DNA from 2 places in the Peribacillus sp. FSL E2-0159 genome. Region 2 is predicted to be linked to the other one. Evidence: a T-box and tRNA genes for the amino acid it is inferred to sense, from the RefSeq annotation. Region 2 holds a T-box; the other holds one or more tRNA genes.
What was found. The T-box of region 2 lies ahead of tyrS (tyrosine--tRNA ligase). A T-box ahead of a tRNA ligase gene usually reads a tRNA of that ligase, here a tRNA-Tyr.
Positions count from the first base shown of each region.

Region 1: it encodes a tRNA-Tyr, which carries the amino acid that the T-box ahead of tyrS (tyrosine--tRNA ligase) is inferred to sense. The anticodon was not compared.

Region 1 is NZ_CP152053.1:167,125-179,091, forward strand. It holds rRNA gene NYE63_RS00935 (23S ribosomal RNA) at 1-1,563, shown strand, start outside; rRNA gene rrf (5S ribosomal RNA) at 1,640-1,755, shown strand; tRNA gene NYE63_RS00945 (tRNA-Asn) at 1,801-1,875, shown strand; tRNA gene NYE63_RS00950 (tRNA-Thr) at 1,879-1,951, shown strand; tRNA gene NYE63_RS00955 (tRNA-Glu) at 1,983-2,057, shown strand; tRNA gene NYE63_RS00960 (tRNA-Val) at 2,077-2,152, shown strand; tRNA gene NYE63_RS00965 (tRNA-Thr) at 2,168-2,243, shown strand; tRNA gene NYE63_RS00970 (tRNA-Tyr) at 2,262-2,345, shown strand; tRNA gene NYE63_RS00975 (tRNA-Gln) at 2,450-2,524, shown strand; tRNA gene NYE63_RS00980 (tRNA-Gly) at 2,528-2,599, shown strand; tRNA gene NYE63_RS00985 (tRNA-Ala) at 2,621-2,696, shown strand; gene rocF (arginase) at 2,908-3,804, shown strand; gene NYE63_RS00995 (aspartyl-phosphate phosphatase Spo0E family protein) at 3,942-4,127, opposite strand; gene sigW (RNA polymerase sigma factor SigW) at 4,298-4,861, shown strand; gene NYE63_RS01005 (anti-sigma factor) at 4,878-5,501, shown strand; gene cdaA (diadenylate cyclase CdaA) at 5,719-6,543, shown strand; gene NYE63_RS01015 (CdaR family protein) at 6,536-7,900, shown strand; gene glmM (phosphoglucosamine mutase) at 7,957-9,306, shown strand; gene glmS (glutamine--fructose-6-phosphate transaminase (isomerizing)) at 9,771-11,573, shown strand; gene NYE63_RS01030 (hypothetical protein) at 11,650-11,865, shown strand; gene NYE63_RS01035 (iron chaperone) at 11,939-11,967, shown strand, end outside.
Region 2 is NZ_CP152053.1:4,316,430-4,328,396, forward strand. It holds gene ezrA (septation ring formation regulator EzrA) at 1-1,637, opposite strand, end outside; gene hisJ (histidinol-phosphatase HisJ) at 1,807-2,610, shown strand; gene refZ (forespore capture DNA-binding protein RefZ) at 2,612-3,268, opposite strand; gene NYE63_RS21080 (GAF domain-containing protein) at 3,423-3,902, shown strand; gene rpsD (30S ribosomal protein S4) at 4,457-5,059, shown strand; gene tyrS (tyrosine--tRNA ligase) at 5,156-6,412, opposite strand; T-box leader at 6,479-6,695, opposite strand; gene NYE63_RS21095 (transglycosylase domain-containing protein) at 6,845-9,886, shown strand; gene acsA (acetate--CoA ligase) at 10,016-11,734, opposite strand.

The sequences.
Region 1 (11,967 bases), 1.7 Mb from region 2:
GTCCGCTCAGGGTTAGTCGGGACCTAAGCCGAGGCCGAAAGGCGTAGGCGATGGACAACAGGTTGATATTCCTGTACCACCTATACATCGTTTGAACGATGGGGGGACGCAGAAGGATAGGGTAAGCGCGCTGTTGGATATGCGCGTCCAAGCAGTTAGGCCGGAAACGAGGCAAATCCCGTTTCCATTAAGGCGGAGCTGTGATGGCGAGGGAAATATAGTACCGAAGTTCCTGATTCCACGCTGCCAAGAAAAGCCTCTAGTGAGATGTAAGGTGCCCGTACCGCAAACCGACACAGGTAGGCGAGGAGAGAATCCTAAGGTGTGCGAGAGAACTCTCGTTAAGGAACTCGGCAAAATGACCCCGTAACTTCGGGAGAAGGGGTGCTTTTTAGGGTGAATAGCCCAGAAAAGCCGCAGTGAATAGGCCCAGGCGACTGTTTAGCAAAAACACAGGTCTCTGCGAAGCCGCAAGGCGAAGTATAGGGGCTGACACCTGCCCGGTGCTGGAAGGTTAAGGGGAGAGGTTAGCGCAAGCGAAGCTTTGAACCGAAGCCCCAGTAAACGGCGGCCGTAACTATAACGGTCCTAAGGTAGCGAAATTCCTTGTCGGGTAAGTTCCGACCCGCACGAAAGGTGTAACGATCTGGGCACTGTCTCAACGAGAGACTCGGTGAAATTATAGTACCTGTGAAGATGCAGGTTACCCGCGACAGGACGGAAAGACCCCGTGGAGCTTTACTGCAGCCTGATATTGAATTTTGGTACAGCTTGTACAGGATAGGTAGGAGCCTGAGAAGCCGGAGCGCTAGCTTCGGTGGAGGCGTTGGTGGGATACTACCCTGGCTGTATTGAAATTCTAACCCGCGCCCCTTATCGGGGTGGGAGACAGTGTCAGGTGGGCAGTTTGACTGGGGCGGTCGCCTCCTAAAGAGTAACGGAGGCGCCCAAAGGTTCCCTCAGAATGGTTGGAAATCATTCGTAGAGTGTAAAGGCACAAGGGAGCTTGACTGCGAGACCTACAAGTCGAGCAGGGACGAAAGTCGGGCTTAGTGATCCGGTGGTTCCGCATGGAAGGGCCATCGCTCAACGGATAAAAGCTACCCCGGGGATAACAGGCTTATCTCCCCCAAGAGTCCACATCGACGGGGAGGTTTGGCACCTCGATGTCGGCTCATCGCATCCTGGGGCTGTAGTCGGTCCCAAGGGTTGGGCTGTTCGCCCATTAAAGCGGTACGCGAGCTGGGTTCAGAACGTCGTGAGACAGTTCGGTCCCTATCCGTCGCGGGCGCAGGAAATTTGAGAGGAGCTGTCCTTAGTACGAGAGGACCGGGATGGACGCACCGCTGGTGTACCAGTTGTCTTGCCAAAGGCATAGCTGGGTAGCTACGTGCGGACGGGATAAGTGCTGAAAGCATCTAAGCATGAAGCCCCCCTCAAGATGAGATTTCCCATGGCGCAAGCTAGTAAGATCCCTGAAAGATGATCAGGTTGATAGGTCAGAGGTGGAAGCGTGGCGACATGTGGAGCTGACTGATACTAATAGATCGAGGACTTAACCAACGCTTTAAAAAAATGAAATACCTTCTTATTATTATCTAGTTTTGAAGGAATGAAAATTCTTCAAAAATGAATATAGTCTGGCAATGATGGCGAAGAGGTCATACCCGTACCCATTCCGAACACGGAAGTTAAGTTCTTCAGCGCCGATGGTAGTTGGGGGTTTCCCCCTGTGAGAGTAGGACGTTGCCAGGCTATTCATTTAAATCTTTAAATGGGTTTTAGGAAACATTATATTATTCCGCAGTAGCTCAGTGGTAGAGCATTCGGCTGTTAACCGAACGGTCGTAGGTTCGAGTCCTACCTGCGGAGCCATATGCTTCCATAGCTCAGTAGGTAGAGCACTTCCATGGTAAGGAAGAGGTCAGCGGTTCGAATCCGCTTGGGAGCTTCCCAATCTATCTATGAACACAAAACAGTTCGGCCCGTTGGTCAAGCGGTTAAGACACCGCCCTTTCACGGCGGTAACACGGGTTCGAATCCCGTACGGGTCACCATTTCTTAATTCATTAAAACGGAGGATTAGCTCAGCTGGGAGAGCATCTGCCTTACAAGCAGAGGGTCGGCGGTTCGATCCCGTCATCCTCCACCATTTTATTCTTTACTTGCCGGTGTAGCTCAACTGGTAGAGCAACTGACTTGTAATCAGTAGGTTGGGGGTTCAAGTCCTCTTGCCGGCACCATTTACAACCATATAGTGCGGAGGGGTAGCGAAGTGGCTAAACGCGGCGGACTGTAAATCCGCTCCTTCGGGTTCGGCAGTTCGAATCTGCCCCCCTCCACCATTTTAATAAAATCCTGTGGATCAGTTATATATTCTCTGTATTGGGGAAATGTATGATTACCACCTTTTTATTTTGTTGACCATTAATCTTTTCATAACATATATTGGGCTATAGCCAAGCGGTAAGGCAACGGATTTTGATTCCGTCATGCGAAGGTTCGATCCCTTCTAGCCCAGCCATTTGCGGAAGTAGTTCAGTGGTAGAATACAACCTTGCCAAGGTTGGGGTCGCGGGTTCGAATCCCGTCTTCCGCTTAATATATTTTAAATCCCTTAGGGGCCTTAGCTCAGCTGGGAGAGCGCCTGCCTTGCACGCAGGAGGTCAGCGGTTCGATCCCGCTAGGCTCCACCATCAACTACATACACCAAAACTTACGTCTTAAACCAAAAATGGTTTAAGACTTTTTTTGTTTAAGAAATAGTTGGGTATACTAATCCCCAGAAAATATTTTTTTCAAAAAACATATGTGATAGTCAAACGTGTATCTTTATACATGAAAATGTCGAGTTGAACCACTCGGCATATACGATATAAAATGGTGGAAAGGGGGAATTGTATGTCTATTCAGAAAATTTCCGTCATCGGATTGCCTATGGACCTCGGTCAAGCAAGGCGAGGGGTGGATATGGGACCTAGTGCCATTCGCTGCGCAGAGATTGTCGAGCGTCTTGAAAAGTTGAATATAGAAGTAGAGGATTTAGGGGATATAATTGTAGGGCGTCCTGAAAATGCAGATGAGCCTGGGACAAATCTAAAAAACTTACAGCTTGTTGCAGAAGGGAACACCCAGTTAGCTACAAGAGTTGATGAAATAATAGAAGGAGGTTCCTTTCCGCTTGTATTGGGGGGAGACCATTCAATAGCTATAGGTACACTGGCAGGTGTCGCAAAGCACTATGAAAGTTTAGGTGTGATTTGGTACGACGCACATGGGGATTTAAATACGGAAGATACTTCACCATCAGGGAATATACACGGGATGCCCCTAGCTGTCAGTATTGGGGTTGGACACCCGGACCTAATCAATATCCATGGTTTTGCTCCAAAAGTGAAACCGGAAAACATCGTAATAATTGGAGCAAGGTCATTGGACGAAGGGGAAAAAGAACTTATCCGTGAGAAAGGGATTAGAGTATTCACGATGCATGAGATCGACCGTATGGGAATGGCACGGGTCATGGAAGAATGTATTGATTATTTAAGGGAAAGAACGGATGGAGTCCACCTTTCATTGGATTTGGATGGAGTTGATCCAGCAGATGCACCCGGAGTGGGGACACCGGTGATTGGTGGTATAAGTTATCGGGAAAGTCATTTGGCCATGGAAATGCTTGCGGAATCCAACTTGATTACATCCGCTGAATTCGTTGAAGTGAATCCCATTTTAGATGAGCGAAATAAAACGGCGATCGTTGCCGTGGCCCTAATGGGTTCGCTATTTGGAGAAAAGTTATTATAACCAATAAATAAAAGAAACAGTAACCGGCTTGTAATGGGTTACTGTTTTTTATATGCTATAAGACGTAGGTTTATTTTCCAGGGTGTATGTAACAGGAACATATCTATAGATAGATGGTTGCAATCTTATTTCCATATTCACTTAAGAGCACGACTGTCTGTGAGATCTCCATTTTTAGTTAAATGGATGTATTGGGTGATTAAAGAATCCAGTTTGCTGCTAACTTCAACAACTTCATTATCCACCATCGAAGAACGGGAAGCCAAAAACATCATTTTCTGTCTGTATTGTTCAATATGGTCTAAAATTTGTTCTGCAGTCATATAGAGAATCACTCCCTTGAATTTCAATTTCTTACTATATAGCCCTGTTTTTTTTTTCTTAAACATAAAATGTAAAACTTTGTTAAAATTAATGTATTAAATTTTTGAAACCTTTTAGCTTACGATTCGTAGTAATCGTATAGCCGCATGAGCGGGGGTAATACCGGAAAATGGATGCACTCATTAAAGAGAGAATTAATCAAGTATTAAAGGGAGACCATAATGCATTTGGGGAAATTGTCGAAATTTACAAGGACAAAGTATTCCAAATATGTTTTAGGATGCTCGGAAACAGGCAAGAAGCAGAAGATTTGGCCCAAGAGGCCTTTGTAAGAGCCTACGTGAATATTCGAAGTTTCAATATACAAATGAAATTTTCTACATGGTTATATCGGATTGCGACCAATCTTTGTATTGACCGGCTTCGGAAGAAAAAACCGGATTATTATTTAGATGCAGAGGTGGCAGGAACAGAGGGATTGAATATGTATTCCCAAATTGCATCGGATATGGCGAAACCTGAGGAAGAGGTTGAATCTTTAGAACTACAGGAAACCATTCAAGTGGAAATAATGAAATTGCCCGAAAAATACCGATCGGTAATCGTATTGAAGTATATTGAAGAGTTATCTTTAAAGGAAATCAGTGAAATACTCGATTTGCCGGTCGGTACGGTTAAGACGAGGATACATCGCGGTCGGGAAGCCTTGCGTAAACAACTACGCCATTTATAAAAAGAAGGTGAGAAAAATGAACTGCCATGAGGAAATCATTGAATATATGCATGATTATTTAGATGAGGACATCAAACCGGAGCATAAAGAAGTTTTACGAGAGCACTTGCATAACTGTGCTGAATGCCGGGATTACTTTCATGAAATGAAAAAGGCGGTCGCTCTTGTACAAAGCACTTCCCATATAAAGGCCCCGGATGACTTTACAGCAAAGGTTATGGCTCAATTGCCAAAGGAAACGAAAACAACAGGTGCCAAACGTTGGTTCAAAAGCCATCCCTTCATGACAGCGGCAGCGATGTTCATCATATTGATGACAGGATCTGTTTTTTCCACTTATAATCAGGACGAACATTTTTCAGTATCTAAGCAGCCGAACTTAGTGGTCGAAGGTGAAACGGTGATTGTTCCTGAGGGTGAGACGATCAAGGGAAATGTGGTAGTTCAAAATGGTAATATTCAAATAGATGGTGAAGTAGAGGGAGATGTGACAGTCATAAATGGGCATAAATATATGTCTAAAGCAGGGAATGTGACTGGGAGCATCCATGTTATTGACCAAGCCTTTGAGTGGATGTGGTATAAAGTAAAGGATACTGCAACCTCGTTGGTTCCTGCTAAAGAGGAGAAAAAGGAATAAGGAATGGTAGCTGGGAGGGGCATCGTTTTTCATTTACGGTGACTTCGCTCAGCTTTATTTTTTAATGGGAAATGAACCATTTTTCATGATGCGTTTTTCCTATGTAAATTTCTCACACTAGTTTTTAGATGTATCATTTAAAAAATGGTATACTATTAAGGTTATCTTATAAAGAATGTAATTGGTATTTGGAGTAATACTGACTGGAGGAAACAACATGTCTTTAACCAATTTGACTGTTTGGGACTATGTAGTAAATTTCATTGATATTCTCCTTGTATGGTTTGTGATATATAAATTGTTAACTATTATTCGAGGAACGAAGGCTATTCAGCTGCTAAAAGGAATTTTTGTAATTGTCATTGTAAAAAGCTTAAGCAACCTGTTTGGTTTCAATACACTCGGATGGTTAATGGCACAAGTCATGAATTGGGGAGTATTGGCGATTCTCGTCATTTTTCAACCTGAACTGAGAAGGGCACTCGAACAATTAGGACGCGGGAAGCTCTTTGCAAGGGGCACCGTTCCAGAAGAGAATCAGCAAGAGCGTTTAGTCGAAGAAATCCTAAAGGCGTCGACTTATATGGCAAAAAGGCGGATTGGGGCCTTGATTACTATAGAGAAGGGTACGGAGCTGGGGGATTATGTTGAAACGGGGATACCCCTAAAATCCTATATTTCTTCAGAACTGCTCATTAATATCTTCATCCCTAATACGCCGCTCCATGATGGCGCAGTTATTTTACAAAATAACCAGGTGGCGGCTGCAGCTTGCTACTTGCCATTATCAGAGAGTCCATTCATATCAAAGGAGCTTGGCACACGGCATAGGGCAGCCATAGGCATGAGTGAAGTTACGGATAGTCTTACGATTGTCGTTTCAGAAGAAACGGGAGGGATATCCGTCACTAAAAACGGGGAACTTTACCGGGATTTGAATCAAGAATCATTTAGAGCCATGCTTACAAGTGAACTGGTAGTGGAAAACATCAAATCAACTTCCTCAAGCATCTTTAACTGGAGGGGGAAAAAGAATGGATAAATTCACCAATAGCGCTTGGTTTATGAGAATCGTAGCTTTTGCCTTGGCAGCACTTTTGTTCATTTCCATTAACTTTGAGATGGAGTCGGATAAAAAATCCCTTGGTTTATCGACAGCCCCTGAAATCAGTACGGAGACCATCGAAAATGTACCGGTTGAAGTATACTATGACCGTGAGAATCTAGTGGTGAGCGGAGTACCGGAGACGGTTGATGTTACTCTAAAGGGAGCAAAAAGCCTATTGATAAATGCGAAAAACCAAAGGGACTTTAAAGTGTATGTAGACCTTTCTGATCCTGCAATATCAATGGGGGACAGAACCGTCACATTTAAAATAAGTGAGTTGAATGAAAAGTTAGTGGCGACGATCGATCCGGAATATGCGGAAGTCAACGTTCAGGAACGGGTGACGAAGGAATTCTCCGTTGAAGCCGAGTATAATAGCTCTTTACTTGAAGAGGGATATACCGCTGGTCAGCCAACAGTCAGCCCGAAAACTGTCAGAATAACGGGTGCTAAAGATGCGATTGAACAAATTTCCTATGTAAAGGCAAACCTTGAAATAAGTAAGGGACTTAACGAAACGGTGAACAGCAAGGCAACCGTTAAAGCCCTGGACAGGGACTTGAATAAGCTTGATGTGACGATCGAGCCATCTTCTGTTGCAGTTTCCTTGGAAGTGAGCATACCTTCCAAGACGGTGTCGATAGCACCGAAGCAAATGGGCAAGGCAAAGGATGGCATCAGGATCACGAGTATAAGTGTCGACCCAAAAGAGGTTACCTTATTTGGTTCGGAAACGAGCCTGGAAAAAATAGATGGAATAAATCTTCCTGTAAATATCTCGAAAATTGATGGTGATACAGAACTTGAACTCGATCTTAATAAACCGGAAAGTGTACAAAAAATGTCCTTGGGTAAGGCCAAGGTCAAGATTCGCACAGAGAAAGTTGATGTAGATGAAGATGAAGAGAATGCAGAGCCAGTCGTAGAAGAGGAAGAACCGGAAACTGAACAAAAACAAGAAGAACAAGTAGTCGAAGAAGAAACAGAAGAAGATGAACCGGCTGCCATTGAGTCTAAAACTTTCAACAATATACAAATAGTGCCTGTGGGCATACAGGATGACCAAAATGCCGAATTGGAATCCGATGTAACAAGCATCACTTTGCTTGGTGAGGCGGATGATTTGAACAAAATAACTAAAGACGACATTAATCTTACAGTAGATGTGAGTAATTTAGATGAAGGTACGCATGATGTGGATTTGGCGGTAACAGTGCCTGAGGGAGTGGAATGGGAACTGGATTCTAAAACGGTTTCGGTCACCATCACACAAAAAGACGAAGAGACATGACCTTCCTTTAACATCATCATTAAATTCAGTAACGATTCGAAGAAGGAGCGATAAAGATGGGTAAATATTTTGGAACAGACGGAGTCAGGGGTATAGCGAATAGCGAATTAACACCGGAGTTGGCATTTAAACTAGGCCGTTTTGGTGGCTACGTTCTTACTAGAAATACAGAAAAACCCAAAGTGCTGATAGGGCGCGATACTCGTATTTCAGGTGAAATGCTGGAAGGTGCGCTTGTTGCCGGTCTTTTATCCATTGGGGCTGAAGTGATGCGCCTGGGTGTCATTTCGACACCGGGAGTTGCCTATTTAACAAAGGCCTTAAGTGCTGAAGCAGGTGTCATGATTTCCGCTTCGCATAATCCGGTAGCGGATAATGGCATTAAATTCTTTGGACCGGATGGGTTTAAGTTATCCGATGATCAAGAAGCTGAAATTGAAACACTATTAGATATGGAAAAGGATGAACTTCCACGCCCGGTTGGCGGAGATTTAGGCCATTTGAACGATTATTTCGAAGGAGGGCAAAAGTATCTCCAGTACTTGAAACAATCAGTGGATGAAGATTTTACAGGCATTCATGTTGCTCTTGATTGTGCACATGGGGCGACATCTGCCTTGGCCATGCATCTGTTTGCAGATCTTGATGCAGACATCTCTACAATGGGGGCATCGCCAAATGGCTTGAACATTAATGATAAGGTAGGTTCTACCCACCCTGAAGCACTTGCTGAATTCTTAAAAGAAAAAGGTGCGGATGTTGGACTTGCTTTCGATGGGGACGGGGACCGCGTCATTGCGATAGATGAAAAAGGAAATATAGTGGACGGCGACCAAATCATGTATATCTGTGCGAAATACTTGAAAGAAAATAATCGTCTGAAACAGGGAACAGTGGTTTCTACGATCATGAGCAACCTTGGTTTCTATAAAGGTCTTGAAGAGCATGGTATACAAAGCGCCCAGACGGCAGTGGGAGATCGCTATGTGGTCGAGGAGATGCGAAAAGGCGGCTATAACCTTGGTGGCGAACAATCCGGACATATCATCTTCCTGGACTATAACACGACAGGTGATGGCTTGTTGACAGGCTTACAGCTTGTGAACATCATGAGTGACACCCAAAAAACCTTATCGGAGCTCGCTGGCGAGATGAAGAAATATCCTCAAACGCTGATCAATGTCAGAGTTACCGATAAACACGCTGTAACCGATAACGAAAAGGTACAGGAAGTCATCAAGGCAGTCGAAGGGGAAATGAACGGAAACGGCCGTATTTTGGTGAGACCATCCGGCACTGAACCACTAGTCCGTGTTATGGCTGAAGCACCGACAGCTGAGGAATGCACTAATTATGTAGATCGCATCGTCGCAGTTGTAAGAGCGGAAATGGGTATGAACGAATAAGCAATCCTATGCATAAAGGGAACGAAATTTCCTTTTATGCATATTTTTATAAAGAAGTACTTTTTTTAGGTATTGGTAATAAAGAATTGACCTATGTCCCTTGTTTAAGGTATGATTATCCTGATTTACAACTCATTTTCTAAAAATGGTTGTGTTAAAAAGGAGGGTAGGCAGGGAGAAACGGATTCACAAAAGCGCCTGAACTAAGTCTGGACGAGAAATGGCTTAGTTGACGAGGAGGAGGTTTATCGAATGATCGGCGGATACCTCCCGGCTGAAGTGCACAGCCGCAGTAATTCCAATCTTAAAACAGTAGGGCAACTTACTGCACAAAGGATTGGAAATGCACAATGGGAAAAAGTGCTTTAGGGCATTTCCTTTATAAAAATATATATCAGAGATGAGGGGGCAGGGATGCCCCCGTGCATTCCTGTTCCCTCGAATCGGTTGGAGGAACAGAAATTATGTGTGGAATTGTTGGATATATTGGACTTAACGATGCTAAGGAAATTTTATTAAAAGGTCTTGAAAAACTTGAATACCGCGGTTATGACTCTTCAGGGATTGCTGTGAGAAATGAAGCAGGCGTGACAATCTTTAAGGAAAAGGGAAGAATCGCGGACTTACGTGAAGCCGTGGATGAAAATACCATGGCACATACCGGAATAGGACATACGCGCTGGGCCACCCATGGTGTGCCAAGCCGTGAAAATGCCCATCCCCACCAAAGTAATTCAGGTCGATTGACTTTAGTCCATAATGGGGTCATTGAAAACTATGCGATTCTAAAACGTGAATATTTGAAGGATGTTGCCTTTAAAAGTGAAACGGATACGGAAGTCATCGTTCAACTCATAGAGAAGTTCGTGAACGAAGGTATGGAAGTGGAAGAGGCGTTCCGTCAAACACTCACTCTTTTAGAAGGTTCATATGCCATCGCCCTATTGGATGCTGAAAATGATGAAACCATCTTAGTCGCAAAAAATAAAAGCCCGCTGCTAATCGGCGTCGGAAATGACTTTAACGTTGTTGCTTCGGATGCAATGGCCATGTTGCAAGTCACAGATCAATTCCTTGAACTGATGGATAAGGAAATGGTTATCGTGACAAATGAAAAGGTAACGATCAAAAACCTTTCCAACGAAGAAGTTATGCGTGCTCCATATACTGCTGAACTGGATGCAAGTGATATTGAAAAAGGTACGTATCCTCACTATATGCTCAAGGAAGTCGACGAGCAGCCAGCTGTCATACGTAAAATCATTCAAGCATACCAAAATGAAGAAGGTAAACTTGCAATCGATTATAGCATTACTGAAGCTGTAAGTGAGGCTGACCGTATTTATATCATTGCTTGCGGAACCAGCTATCATGCAGGATTGATTGGTAAGCAATTCATCGAAAAAATGACGGAAATTCCGGTTGAGGTCCATGTGGCATCGGAATTCACTTACAATATGCCGTTATTATCGAAAAAACCGTTATTCATCTTCATTTCACAAAGTGGTGAAACTGCAGATAGCCGTGCCGTGTTAGTGTCCATCAAAGCGCTTGGTCATAAAGCCCTGACTATCACGAACGTACCTGGCTCTACATTGTCACGTGAAGCGGATTATACGCTCTTGCTGCATGCTGGCCCTGAAATTGCCGTTGCATCAACAAAGGCCTACACAGCTCAAGTGGCAGTCTTATCCATCTTAGCGAATGTAACTGGCCAATTCCGTAACATGGAGCATGATTTCGACCTTGTAAAAGAGCTTGGAATCGTTGCGACAGCAATGGAAGCCCTTTGTGATTCGAAAGAAGAGATGGAAGACATTGCCCGTGAATATTTGTCCGTTACGAGAAACTGCTTCTTCATTGGCCGTTCCCTTGACTACTATGTTGTTCTTGAAGGGGCCCTTAAGCTGAAGGAAATCTCATACATCCAGGCGGAAGGCTTTGCTGGCGGAGAGCTTAAACATGGAACGATCGCCTTGATTGAAGAAGGTACACCTGTCGTAGCCCTTGCTACGCAAGCAGGCGTCAACCTAAGCATCCGTGGTAATGTAAAGGAAGTGGTTGCCCGAGGCGCCAACCCTTGCATCATTGCCATGAAGGGGCTTGAAGAAGAGGATGACCGTTTCGTCATCCCGGAAGTGAATGAACTATTAACACCCCTTATCTCTGTTATCCCGCTGCAGCTCATTGCTTACTATGCAGCCTTGCACCGCGAATGTGACGTGGATAAACCACGTAATCTTGCGAAAAGTGTAACTGTTGAGTAAGTTGGAATGAATGCAATGTATGTTATGTAATATTGAATTAACCCCTTTAGATAATATTTTCTAAAGGGGTGTTTTTATGTCTAAAAGAGCAAGAACATTGCAAGTAGAAAAATGGATTAAAAAAGGCCCAGGAATAGGCATCGGTGTGCAGTGTAATAAATTCGTTTGCAATCTATCAAATTCATCGGTAGGTAATCGCGGCATCTTTAAGAGCAAAGTTAAAGATTTGGATAAGGCGTTGGCTTACAAACGATTGTATGGTGGATTGTTGAAAGAAAAAACGATGTGGTAGATGGCGATTTAATTCGTATTAGCATGAATAATTCCATCCTCAAAAATAATTTTAAATCTTAGGAGAGAATGACATGGAAGTTTTTGCGGAATTTTCAGCGAA
Region 2 (11,967 bases):
TTTTCTATGGCCGTGGCTGCGGTTTCCAATGCGGCTTGATATTCATAGCTTCGGAATTTGGCTTCGGCTTCCCTAAGGCTCTCGGCAACCATATCGTGACTGCTTCGATAGCGATTTCCGAATTGGATCACCTTTTCGGCCAAATACATATGTTCGATCAATTCTTGCGCTTTTTCGTGGACCCTATTCACCTGTTGAACCGCTTTTTCCAAATAAATATAAACAGCGGCCATCTCAAGCGGCTTTTCTTCAAGTTTCCCCTGAACGTCATCCATGCATTCTTTAGCGTCCTGAAGCACCACTTTATACTCTTCTGGAAGACCTGGAATATTACTTTTTGTAATTAAGCGTCCAGTATCGACCATTTTGCGTTTCAATTCGGCCAGTGAATCCCTGGCATCCATTTCATCTTTTCGTAAAGCCTGTAATTTAACGGTAAAGTCCTTTTGATTTTCCTGTAATTCCTTCAACTGTACAGCCAGCCCCTGCATCTCTTCGCTGATAAGGGAACTTGCCATCACATTATCCTCCATTTTCAAGACGAGCAATTGATGGCGTTTCGAAATCTGGGTAATCTGCTTTTCCATTTTCCGTTGTGCATCGAGCTCATTTTCCGTCAGATGATATGTGTGTTGAACATGTATGGTTTCAACTTTAAGTTTATCGTTTTCATATTCTAGGTCACTTATCGTTTTCCTGAGAACTTCATCATTTTTCAAGATATACTGTTTTGAAAGTACTTCTTTTTCCAAAAGGTCATAAAGCACCTCAATGCTTTCGCGCATTTCTTTAATGCCTTTTTCCACAGCTTCTGTTTCGGCATTTTCCAATTGTGTTTTATATAGTTCCAGTTCCTCCTCAAGCCGTGATATTTCCTGCTCGAATTGGATATGACTCAACAGATACCCTTGTCCTGACATCTCCTCATAACCATCCTTCAATTCATGAAGCTGGGAATGCAGCTCGGATTGGCTATCTACCAATAATTTAGGGAGCATTTCCATTTTAACTGACAGAACCGCCAATTTTTCCTTAATGGATAGGACAAGCTCCCTCGCATTCAAATAATTGCCGTTCACGGTCTCTTCTTCATACTTCTGAAGGATCTGCAATACTTCATCCAAGGAACTTTCCAGCTTATCAGCCGCTTTACCGTAATTATGCCTGTGTGCAAGCAAGGATTTCTTCAATTGACGGTAGGATTCTTTGATATCCTCAATTTCCAATCGATTCTTTTCCTCACTGCCTACGAGTTCATTCAGTTCGTATAAGATCTTTTTGATCATTTCCTCGATTTCATTCAGCTTGACTGTAATTTTGCGCTGTACCTCTTTTGAACGGCTGAAACGGTATTTATCGACGAATTCCTCGGCATCGAATAAAAGTTCTTCGACTTCTGGCATATGATCCGTAATGATGGCGTCCCATTCAATGCGCCAGTTTTCGAACATTTCCTCTGTTTCACCTGTCATGTTCAATTGTTTGACTTTAGAAAGCTCTTCCAGCACGGGGCGGTGCGTGATGCTTATTTTCCAGGATTCCAGTCGATCGATTTCTTTAAAATATCTCTTTTTGAAAAAATAACCCCAAATGATGAAAATCAAAATTAATACAATTACCCCAATTATGTAATCCATGGTAAGCCCCCTGTTCTAGTCCTTACAGTCTTGCTCGTTTATATATCAATTTTAAAAAATGTTAAATTTAATGCTTTTATGATACCATGTTAGCAATAATTTTTGACGAGAAAAATGATTTTTTTGTAGAAAATTGCTACAAATACCTGTTTTTTGGGAGGGAAGGACTATGAAAGCTGACGGTCATGTGCACACTCCGTTTTGCCCTCACGGCTCTACGGATAAATTCGATGAATATATTACGCGGGGAATCGAGCTAGGATTAAAGGAAATCACATTTACGGAACATGCTCCATTGCCACGAGATTTTCAAGATCCTACGCCTGAAAAAGACAGCGGCATGGACGCTGCCCTGCTCCTGGATTACTTTCAAGAGCTCCGCGTACTGAAAAAACGCTATAAAGACAAAATCCTGATCAAAACAGGTCTGGAGGTTGACTTTATAGAGGGGTATGAAAAAGAAACAAAAGAATTCCTCGACGAAATCGGAGAATTCCTTGATGATAGTATACTTTCCGTCCACTTCATCAAGCATCAAGACAGTTGGCATTGCATCGATTTCAGCGAAAATGGGTTTGGTGAGATTGCCAATGAACTAGGTTCAGTGGAATCGGTGTATGCCAAATATTACGATACACTGGAAAAATCAATAGAAGCGGATTTAGGCATATATAAACCAAAACGGATTGGACATATTACGCTTGTCCATAAATTCCAGCATCGATATCCGCCGGCATCAAGTTTTGACGAGCGGGTTTACAAGGTTCTCGATATGATCAAGGCTCAAAGGTATGAACTAGATTATAATGGGGCCGGTCTTGTAAAGCCGCTATGCGGTGAACCCTACCCTCCTGAACGATTTGCAAAGCGTGCTTTAGATCTCGGCATTCCGCTTATTTACGGTTCCGATGCCCATCAGGCTAAAGATTTGGGTCAGGGCCATCAGGCACTGATTGCAGGGTTCAATGGTTAACTCATGTATACACTTCAGGCCGGCCGGCTAACAGTGGCTGTAGGTCTTCGGCGATGAAAAGGGTATCTTGCAGAAAACGTCCGACTTCATTGGCATAAATATTCGTGTAATAGGCTTCCTGCGGGAAGACATGAAGCACATCCATCGCATAATGGGTATGCAGGACAGGGGCCGTCAATAAACCCTTCAACTGCAGCATATACATGGGTACGGAGACCTGCTGGAAACTCCTGCTCTTGATCCCTTGTTCCAAAACATATTGAAAATAAGACTTTTCCTTTGTAAAATAAGTCGAATGAATTTCGCGGTTTAAATTGGAATCGAGTGATGATTCTCCATATATGAACCGTGCAGCTAGGAAGTTTTCCCTCTGGAAAGCGAGAATACCCTTTACAAGATTCATCAAGCAATGCTGCGGGCCTTTAAGTTCCAGCAGTGTCATGTTCGTCTCAAGTACCAGGATATATTCTTCTAAATAGGAAGTGAAACAGAATTCCAGCAACCCCTGCTTATTCTTGAAATAGTAGGCAATATTTGCAGCATTCACTTTCGCTTTATTCGCAATATCCCGTATGGATGTAGCATGATAGCCTTTTAAATGAAATAAATGCAATGCAGCTTCCACAATGGCTTGTTTCGTTGGCGTCTGGCGATTCATTCAGGCAATCCCTCGCTTTCTTTGAGACAAGTCTTGTGGACTACTTCTTCACGGAAGAGCCTGAATCCTTTAGTAAGTTCTCGACAATTTCCCAACAATAAAGCATCATGATTAGAAAGTGCTGTAAAAATATGCGGAAGACAGGTGAACGCTTTTGTTTAATGTCGAAATGTATCAAGGAAAAAAAGAAAAAAACTATGAACTGGTCCAAAAACAACTTCTTGCCTTAATCGAAGATGAAACGAACCAGTTAGCCAATTTAAGCAATGCGGCAGCTTTACTTAATCAGTTTCTCGATGAGATTAACTGGGTCGGCTTTTATTTATACGAAGAAGGCCAATTAATACTAGGACCCTTCCAGGGCCTACCAGCCTGTGTCCGCATTCCAATGGGCAAGGGCGTATGCGGAACTTCAGCGGCAACTGAAAAAACCCTGCGCATAGAGGATGTCCATCAATTCCCTGGACATATCGCCTGCGATGCGGCATCAAGATCGGAAATTGTCATACCGCTCATGAAGGATGGAAAATTGTACGGTGTCCTCGATATCGACAGCCCGGTCACGGACCGTTTTGACGAAATGGATCAGCAAGGATTGGAGAAGTTCGCTGAAATCCTTTCCAATCATCTATAAAGTTAAAGGGAGCGGCAATCCTTGCCTGCTCCCTTTTCCATTACAGGAGCCCACATACATGTATCCGGTCCTTTCCTGAATTCTTCGCAATATATAATGCCTCATGACATTTTTAGAGAACCTTTATTTCACTTTGAAATGATGCAAAAGAAACAGGATTGAACCACATCCATCGCAAGGGCTCCAAAGAAATGTCGGAAACCATCCATAATTCTGTATTCATATTTCATTAAGGCTTACAATTGAAAAAAACTCCCTAAAAATTGTATTTTTTAAATATATTGTATTTCCTGCTGCGATTCTCTTTATCTATTCCTTAATTAATCACAACTGTCCTTGACTCATTGAGCAGAATATTATACAATACTCCTTGTGTAAAATATTGCAGCCTATGTGACAGCCTTTATGTTCTCATTTTGTTCCTCAATACAGAGGTGTATCTCGTAACTCTCTGCTGCTAGGGCGAAGGTACATGAAAACAAAATGGTCATGATCGTACATTCACACGGTTTTTATTTTACCAAAATAAAAACATTTAAAGGAGGAGTCATCCTATGGCTCGTTATACTGGCCCAAGCTGGAAACTATCCCGTCGTTTAGGAATTTCCCTAACAGGTACTGGTAAAGAATTAGAAAAACGCCCTTATGCTCCAGGACAACATGGTCCTAACCAACGTAGAAAAATTTCTGAATACGGAATGCAACTACAAGAGAAACAAAAACTTCGTCACATGTACGGAATCACTGAACGTCAATTCCGTTCAATGTTCGACCGCGCTGGCAAACTTAAAGGTGTTCATGGTGAAAACTTCATGATTCTTCTTGAATCACGTCTTGACAACCTAGTTTACCGTCTTGGTTTAGCTCGTACACGTCGTCAAGCACGTCAACTTGTTAACCACGGTCACATCACTGTAGACGGAAGCCGCGTAGACATTCCATCTTACAAAGTGTCTCTTGGACAAACAATCGCAGTTCGTGAAAAATCACGCAACTTCTCAATCATCAAAGAATCAGTTGAAGCAACTAACTTCGTTCCTGATTTCCTTACTTTCGATGCTGAGAAATTAGAAGGTACTTTCACTCGTTTACCAGAACGTTCTGAATTGCCTGCTGAAATTAACGAAGCTCTTATCGTTGAGTTCTACTCTCGTTAATAACTTCAAAAACCCCATCCTTGGATGGGGTTTTTTTTGCACCTAAACACCCTTGCATGACAAAGCCCGGCTGGGATTCAGCCGGGCTTTGAACAATCATTTCACTAATGTGTATTTCTTCTTGCCGCGACGAACGAGGATGAACTCCCCTTCAATCTTGGCAGCTTCCGTCACTACATATTGCAGATCTGTCACTTTCTCCCCATTTATGGAGATTGCCCCATTCTGAATATCTTCACGGGCTTGACGCTTTGATGGTGAAATTTTCGCTTCAACGATTAAATCGACCAAACCGATATCTTCCTTGCTTTCGCGTTCGAAGCTAGGGACATCTTTAAAGCCCAATTTGATTTCCGCTGCACTTAAATTCTTCACCTCGCCGCTGAATAGGGCGGCAGAGATTTTGATTGCTTGGTCAAGAGCATCCTGACCATGAATCAAACGGGTCATTTCTTCCCCTAAAGCTTTTTGCGCTTTACGCAAATGCGGTTCGGACTGTACGGATTGCTCTAACTCTTCAATCACCTCACGAGATAGGAATGTGAAGAATTTCAAGTATTTCACTACATCAGCATCGGCTGTATTGATCCAGAATTGGTAAAATTCATACGGAGTCGTCTTTTCCGGGTCAAGCCAAATCGCTCCACCTTCCGTTTTACCGAATTTCGTTCCATCCGCTTTCGTTACGAGCGGGATCGTCATACCGAATGCTTTAGCATTCTCATCATTGGATTTTCTGATCATTTCAAGCCCGGTCGTAATGTTGCCCCATTGATCACTGCCGCCAATTTGCAATTTACAGTCGTAATTACTGTATAAATGACCGAAATCAATTCCTTGTAAGATCGTGTACGCAAATTCAGTAAAGGAAATTCCCGTATCCAAGCGGGAAGCAACCGTATCTTTTGCCAGCATGTAGTTAATGCCGATGTATTTCCCGTAATCACGCAAGAACGTAACCATATCGATTTTACCTATCCAGTCATAGTTATTGACCATGACCGCACCATTTTCACCGTCGAATTCAAAGATGTGGGATAGCTGCCCTTTTATGCAGTCTGCATTATAAAGTACTTTTTCCAGCGTTTGCAGCTGGCGTTCCTCTTTTTTACCGCTTGGATCACCAATAAGTCCAGTCGCACCGCCTACTAGCACAAGTGGACGATGACCGTGCTGCTGGAAACGGCGCAATGTCAAGAATGGCAATAGATGTCCGATGTGCATACTATCCGCAGTTGGATCTACACCACAGTATAAAGAAATTTTCTCTTTTTCTAAAAGGTCCTTAAAACCCTCTTCATCCGTTTGTTGATAAATAATCCCTCTCCACTCGAGGTCTTTAAGCAATTCCATTAAATATTCCTCCTCTAACTTAGAAAAACCCGCAAAAAGCACACAAAAACGCCCCTTCATAAAATATGAAGGGACGAATGAATTCGCGGTACCACCCAACTTGAGGACATAATATGCCCTCCGCTCAAGACGAATAACGGCCGTCAACCGTTTCCTGCTACTAATCATTTCACAGCAAATGCTCAAGGAAGTAATTCATCATACCATTTGTACCGATTTCCACTAACCACCGGCTCTCTGAAACAGGGATAGTCTGACTACTGGGTCCTATCATCGCGATCATTTAATCATTTTATTATTGTTAATAAACTTTTATCATACATAAGAATCATTGTCAACATCACCCTTACAGATTCTAGAAAAATAAGAAAGATGCCCTTTCCCCTACCTGTTATATGCTATAATATATGTGATTTCAGGGGGTATGATACGATGAATAATAATCAAAAAGATAGATTTCTAACAATCTGGAAGCAGCTGACCCGTTTTTTTCAAAATGAAAAAACACAAAAGAACGCGCGGGTTACATACCAAGTCATTTGGAATTTAACGCTGATCCTCATTATTGTCGGGATTCTAGGATTCTCATTCGCCGGCGGCGTCGGGGCCGGCTATTTCGCTGCCCTCGTCAATGATGAGCCGGTACGCTCAAAAGAGGATTTGAAAAAAGACATTTACAATTATGAAGAGACCTCTGAAGTATACTTTGCTGATAACGTATACTTGGGCAAGCTTAAGAGTGACCTTGAGCGTGAAGAAGTGTCCATCGATAAAGTTTCCGAGCATCTAAAAAATGCAGTCATCGCTACAGAGGATGAGTATTTTTATGAGCATGACGGAGTTGTCCCGAAAGCCATCCTGCGTGCCGTTTACCAGGAATTTTCGAATGCAACCGTCCAATCGGGAGGAAGTACATTAACACAGCAGCTCATTAAAAACCAGGTCCTCACCAACGAAGTATCATTTGACCGGAAAGCAAAAGAAATCCTTCTAGCGCTCCGGGTCGAAAAGTTCTTTGAAAAAGAAGAGATTTTGGAAACCTACTTAAACGTCTCCACTTTGGGACGAAACTCTTCAGGCCGCAACATCGCTGGTGTCGAGTCCGCCGCTGAAGGTATTTTTGGCGTGGAGGCCAAAGATCTGACACTGCCCCAATCAGCCTTTATTGCTGGATTGCCGCAAAGTCCTTTCGGTTATACGCCATATACCCAGAAAGGAAAACTGAAAGAAAATCAAGAGCCCGGCATCAACCGGATGAAAACCGTTTTAAAGCGGATGTATAGTAACGGATACATAACAAAAGAAGAATATGATAAAGCAAACGCATACGACATAACAAAAGACTTTATCGGTAAAACGGAGATGCCATCCGAGAAATATCCATGGCTCACCTATGAAATCGAAAAACGCTCCATCGAAATCCTATCTGTCAGTCTGGCAAAAGAAGATGGATATGAAGAGAAAGATTTAAAGAATGATGATTTAAAAGATCAATATTTAGCACTTGCCGATCGTAAGCTGCGTCAAAACGGCTATCAGATTTATACGACAATCAATAAAAAGATTTATGACAAGATGCAGGAAGTAACGAAAAACTATCCGAATTACGGATACGATAAGACGGCACAAGTCGTCGATCCTGATACAAAAGAAATGAAAACCGTGAGTGAGCCCGTTGAAGCCGGGGCCATTCTAATCGAAAATAAAACAGGAAGAATCATCAGTTTCGTAGGTGGCCGTGATTTCAAGCGGGAACAGACGAACCATGCAACCGCATCACTGCGATCGAACGGATCAACGATGAAGCCGCTGCTCGTATATGGCCCAGGAATAGAGTTAGGAAAGATCTCACCTGGAAGCGTATCGGCCAACGTACCCATTTCCATTCCAGCAGGAAAAATGTGGCGTCCAGGAAACTATGGCGGCGGTAGCTATACGGGAGTAACGACAGCGCGTGAGGCACTGAAGAATTCCTATAATATCCCGGCAGCGCTCTTTTACATGAAAATAATCAACCAAGGTCCAGCTTCCTATTTGGAAAAAATGGGCTTTACAACAGTGACGAAAGCGGATTACTCTAATCCTTCCATGTCATTGGGAGCTATGTCAAACGGTGTAACAGTTGAAGAAAACGTCAATGCATTTGGTACATTTGCCAATTCAGGGGAGTTCGTCGATGCCTATATGATCGATAAAATCATATCGAAAGATGGCGAGGTCATCTATGAACATAAAGCGAAGCCAGTGGAAGTATTTTCTCCGCAAGCCGCTTACCTGACACTTGATATGATGCGTGATGTCGTAAACAGCGGGACAGCCGCTTCGGTCAGGAACCGACTTGCTTTCTCGAGTGATTGGGCAGGTAAGACCGGAACTTCACAAAACTATTGGGACGCTTGGTTCGTCGCCACCAATCCTAATGTATCATTCGGTACATGGCTGGGATATGACACACCGAAATCCTTGCAAGGGACCTATAATGGTCTTGAATATAATAAACGTAATATGTATTATTGGGCAGATCTGATCAATGCCGCATATAAAGTCGACCCTAAACTCATCGACCCCGATAAGCGATTTGAAATGCCGGGCGGAATTGTAAGCCGTTCCTTCTGTGGCGTTTCAGGGCTGCTGCCTTCAAGTTCATGCCAAAAGGCCGGGCTTGTCAAATCGGATTTATTCATCGCCAAATATGCTCCATCCAAGGCGGATGATAGTTTCATAGATGGACGATATGTATCAGTCGGAAGCAAACGCTATGGAGCCCTTCCGCAAACGCCTGGCGAATTCACAAGCGGCGGGTTCATGTTGAATCCCGATTCATTTGCAGATATCGGATTGAAATATGTCGATGACCCGGGATCCGTGATTCCTGGAGGCGAAAAATCAGGAAATGTCGTCGGGGCGAAAGCGAAATTGAATGATAATGGCAAAGCACCCGATCCCCTATCCATAACGATCAGTAACGATAAGATTACATGGGGCCTGCATCATGAAGGAGATGTCGTCGGTTATCGTGTCTATAAAGACGGCAAAAAAGTGGCGAGCATCAATGCTGGGGAGAGTCTTGTTTACAAAGTCGGCTCAGGCGGTTCCTATTATGTAACGGCAGTAGACATAGTCGGTAAAGAATCATCCCCTTCTCAACATGTTGAAAGCGGCGCTAAAAAGACTGGTTCAAAAGAAGAATCCACAAAAAATAAAGATGATCGTGGAAAAGATAAAATAGCTAACGAGGATAAAAAATCAGATTCTAAAGAAGAGAACGGTTCAGATAAAGAAACAGATAAAGAAGCAGAAGCAGATAAAGAAACAGAAAAAGAAACGGATATAGATAAAAATAAAGAGCCAGCTCAAGACAAAGATCAGAACAAAGAGAATACAGATAAAGAAAATCCAGAGACCGACAAAGTTCAAGACACAGTAAATGATAAAGAGCAAGACACGGATAAAGCCGAAGAAGAGGAAGAATGACACTCTTTTTTGAACTAAAACAGGCTGTCGGTAACCCGACAGCCTGTTTTCCTATAATCACCCAAAAAGGCATCCATGCAATGAACATGGATGCCTTTTCTTTCTCAATAATCAGTATGACTCAGTTTCTCAATCCTCCATCGAGGATAAATCACCAGTTGGCAGATCAAGCTCCCAAGCTTTCAAGACACGGCGCATTATTTTACCGCTTCTTGTTTTAGGAAGTTTATCCCTGAATTCAATTTCACGAGGTGCGGCATGTGCTGCTAGACCATGCTTAACAAATGTACGAATTTCCTCAATCAACTCATCGTTTGCATCGTATCCGTCACGAAGGGCGATAAACGCTTTGATAATTTCCCCCCGAACTGGATCTGGCTTACCGATGACCCCCGCTTCAGCTACGGCTGGATGCTCGACCAACTTGCTTTCCACTTCGAAAGGTCCTACTCTCTCCCCTGCCGTCATGATGACATCATCAACCCGGCCTTGGAACCAGAAATAACCATCTTCATCCATATATGCGGAATCTCCGGAAACATACCAATCACCTGGCATAAAGTAAGATTCATATTTCGCTTCATTCTTCCAGACGGTCTTCATCATCGAAGGCCATCCTTTCTTAATGGCAAGGTTCCCCATTCTATGCGGCGGAAGCTCGTTGCCTTGATCATCCACTATTGCCGCTTTCACACCAGGAATCGGTTTACCCATCGAACCCGGTTTGATTTCCAGGCAAGGATAATTACAGATGACCTGGGCCCCGGTCTCCGTCATCCACCATGTATCATGGATCCGGTGATTGAATACCTTCATTCCCCAACGCACCACTTCCGGGTTCAGCGGTTCACCGACACTTAAAATATGGCGGAGAGAACTCAAATCGAACCGCTTAACGATTTCATCGCCTGCGCCCATCAACATCCTGAAGGCAGTCGGGGCACTATACCATACCGTGACGCCAAAATCCTCCAAGGTCTTGTACCAGGATTCAGGCTTGAATCGCCCGCCTACAATGACATTCGATGTTCCTGTCAGCCAGGGTCCAAAGATCCCGTATGACGTCCCTGTCACCCATCCAGGGTCCGCTGTGCACCAATACACATCTTCATCCTGCAAATCAAGGACCCATCTTGCCGTTTGATAATGCTGGATCATCGCGTTATGAACGTGAAGCACTCCTTTTGGTTTGCCCGTGGAACCGGAGGTATAGTGAAGAATCAGACCGTCGTTTCGATCCACCCATTCAATTTCGAATTTTTTGTCGGCTTCTTTTAACTTTTTATTGAAGTGATGGTACTTTCCTTCTTCTTTTATGTTTTCCCCCACCAAGAATATATGCTTTAAATGGGGTAATTCATCCACTGGGACGCGCGGCAAGAGTTCAGGTGTCGTCACAATCACACTTGCCTCACTATCTTCAAGACGATCCCTTATGGCGCCTTCCATGAAGGCTTCGAACAACGGCCCTACGACCGCTCCAGTTTTAATCGCACCCAACAATGCAAAATAAAGCTCCGGGGAGCGAGGCATGAAGATGAAAACACGATCACCTTTTTCAACATTGGCAATGTTCTTGAACACATTGGCCGCTTGGTTCGTATAATCTTTCATTTCCTTGAATGTATACTTTTCATTTCTATTATCATCTTTGTAATAAAGGGCTACTTTATTCTTTTTGTATGTTTCGACATGGCGATCAATGGCTTCATATGCAAGATTCACTTTACCGGTTTCAGACCAGGAGAATTCCTTTTCCGTCTCAGACCAGTCAAACTTCTTGTATTTTTCATCATAATTCTTTAAATTAAAATTACCTTCCACTACTGGTAACGCTTTCACATTCATACGACAAACTCCCCCTTCATTCGGCTCTATATTTTTATTATAGTATAAAGATAGAATTATCTCAATTTTTAAAATATTGAATACTTCCATATTAGGGAAAATCCCGTTTGCTGAATTTTGAAAATTCCTAGTATAGTGTTATATAGTTAATTTAAATCATATTGATGGCCGGGAAAGAAGAAGCACTGTAACAAAAGATTCAAATATGCCTTGAACTTTCTGAATTATGCCCC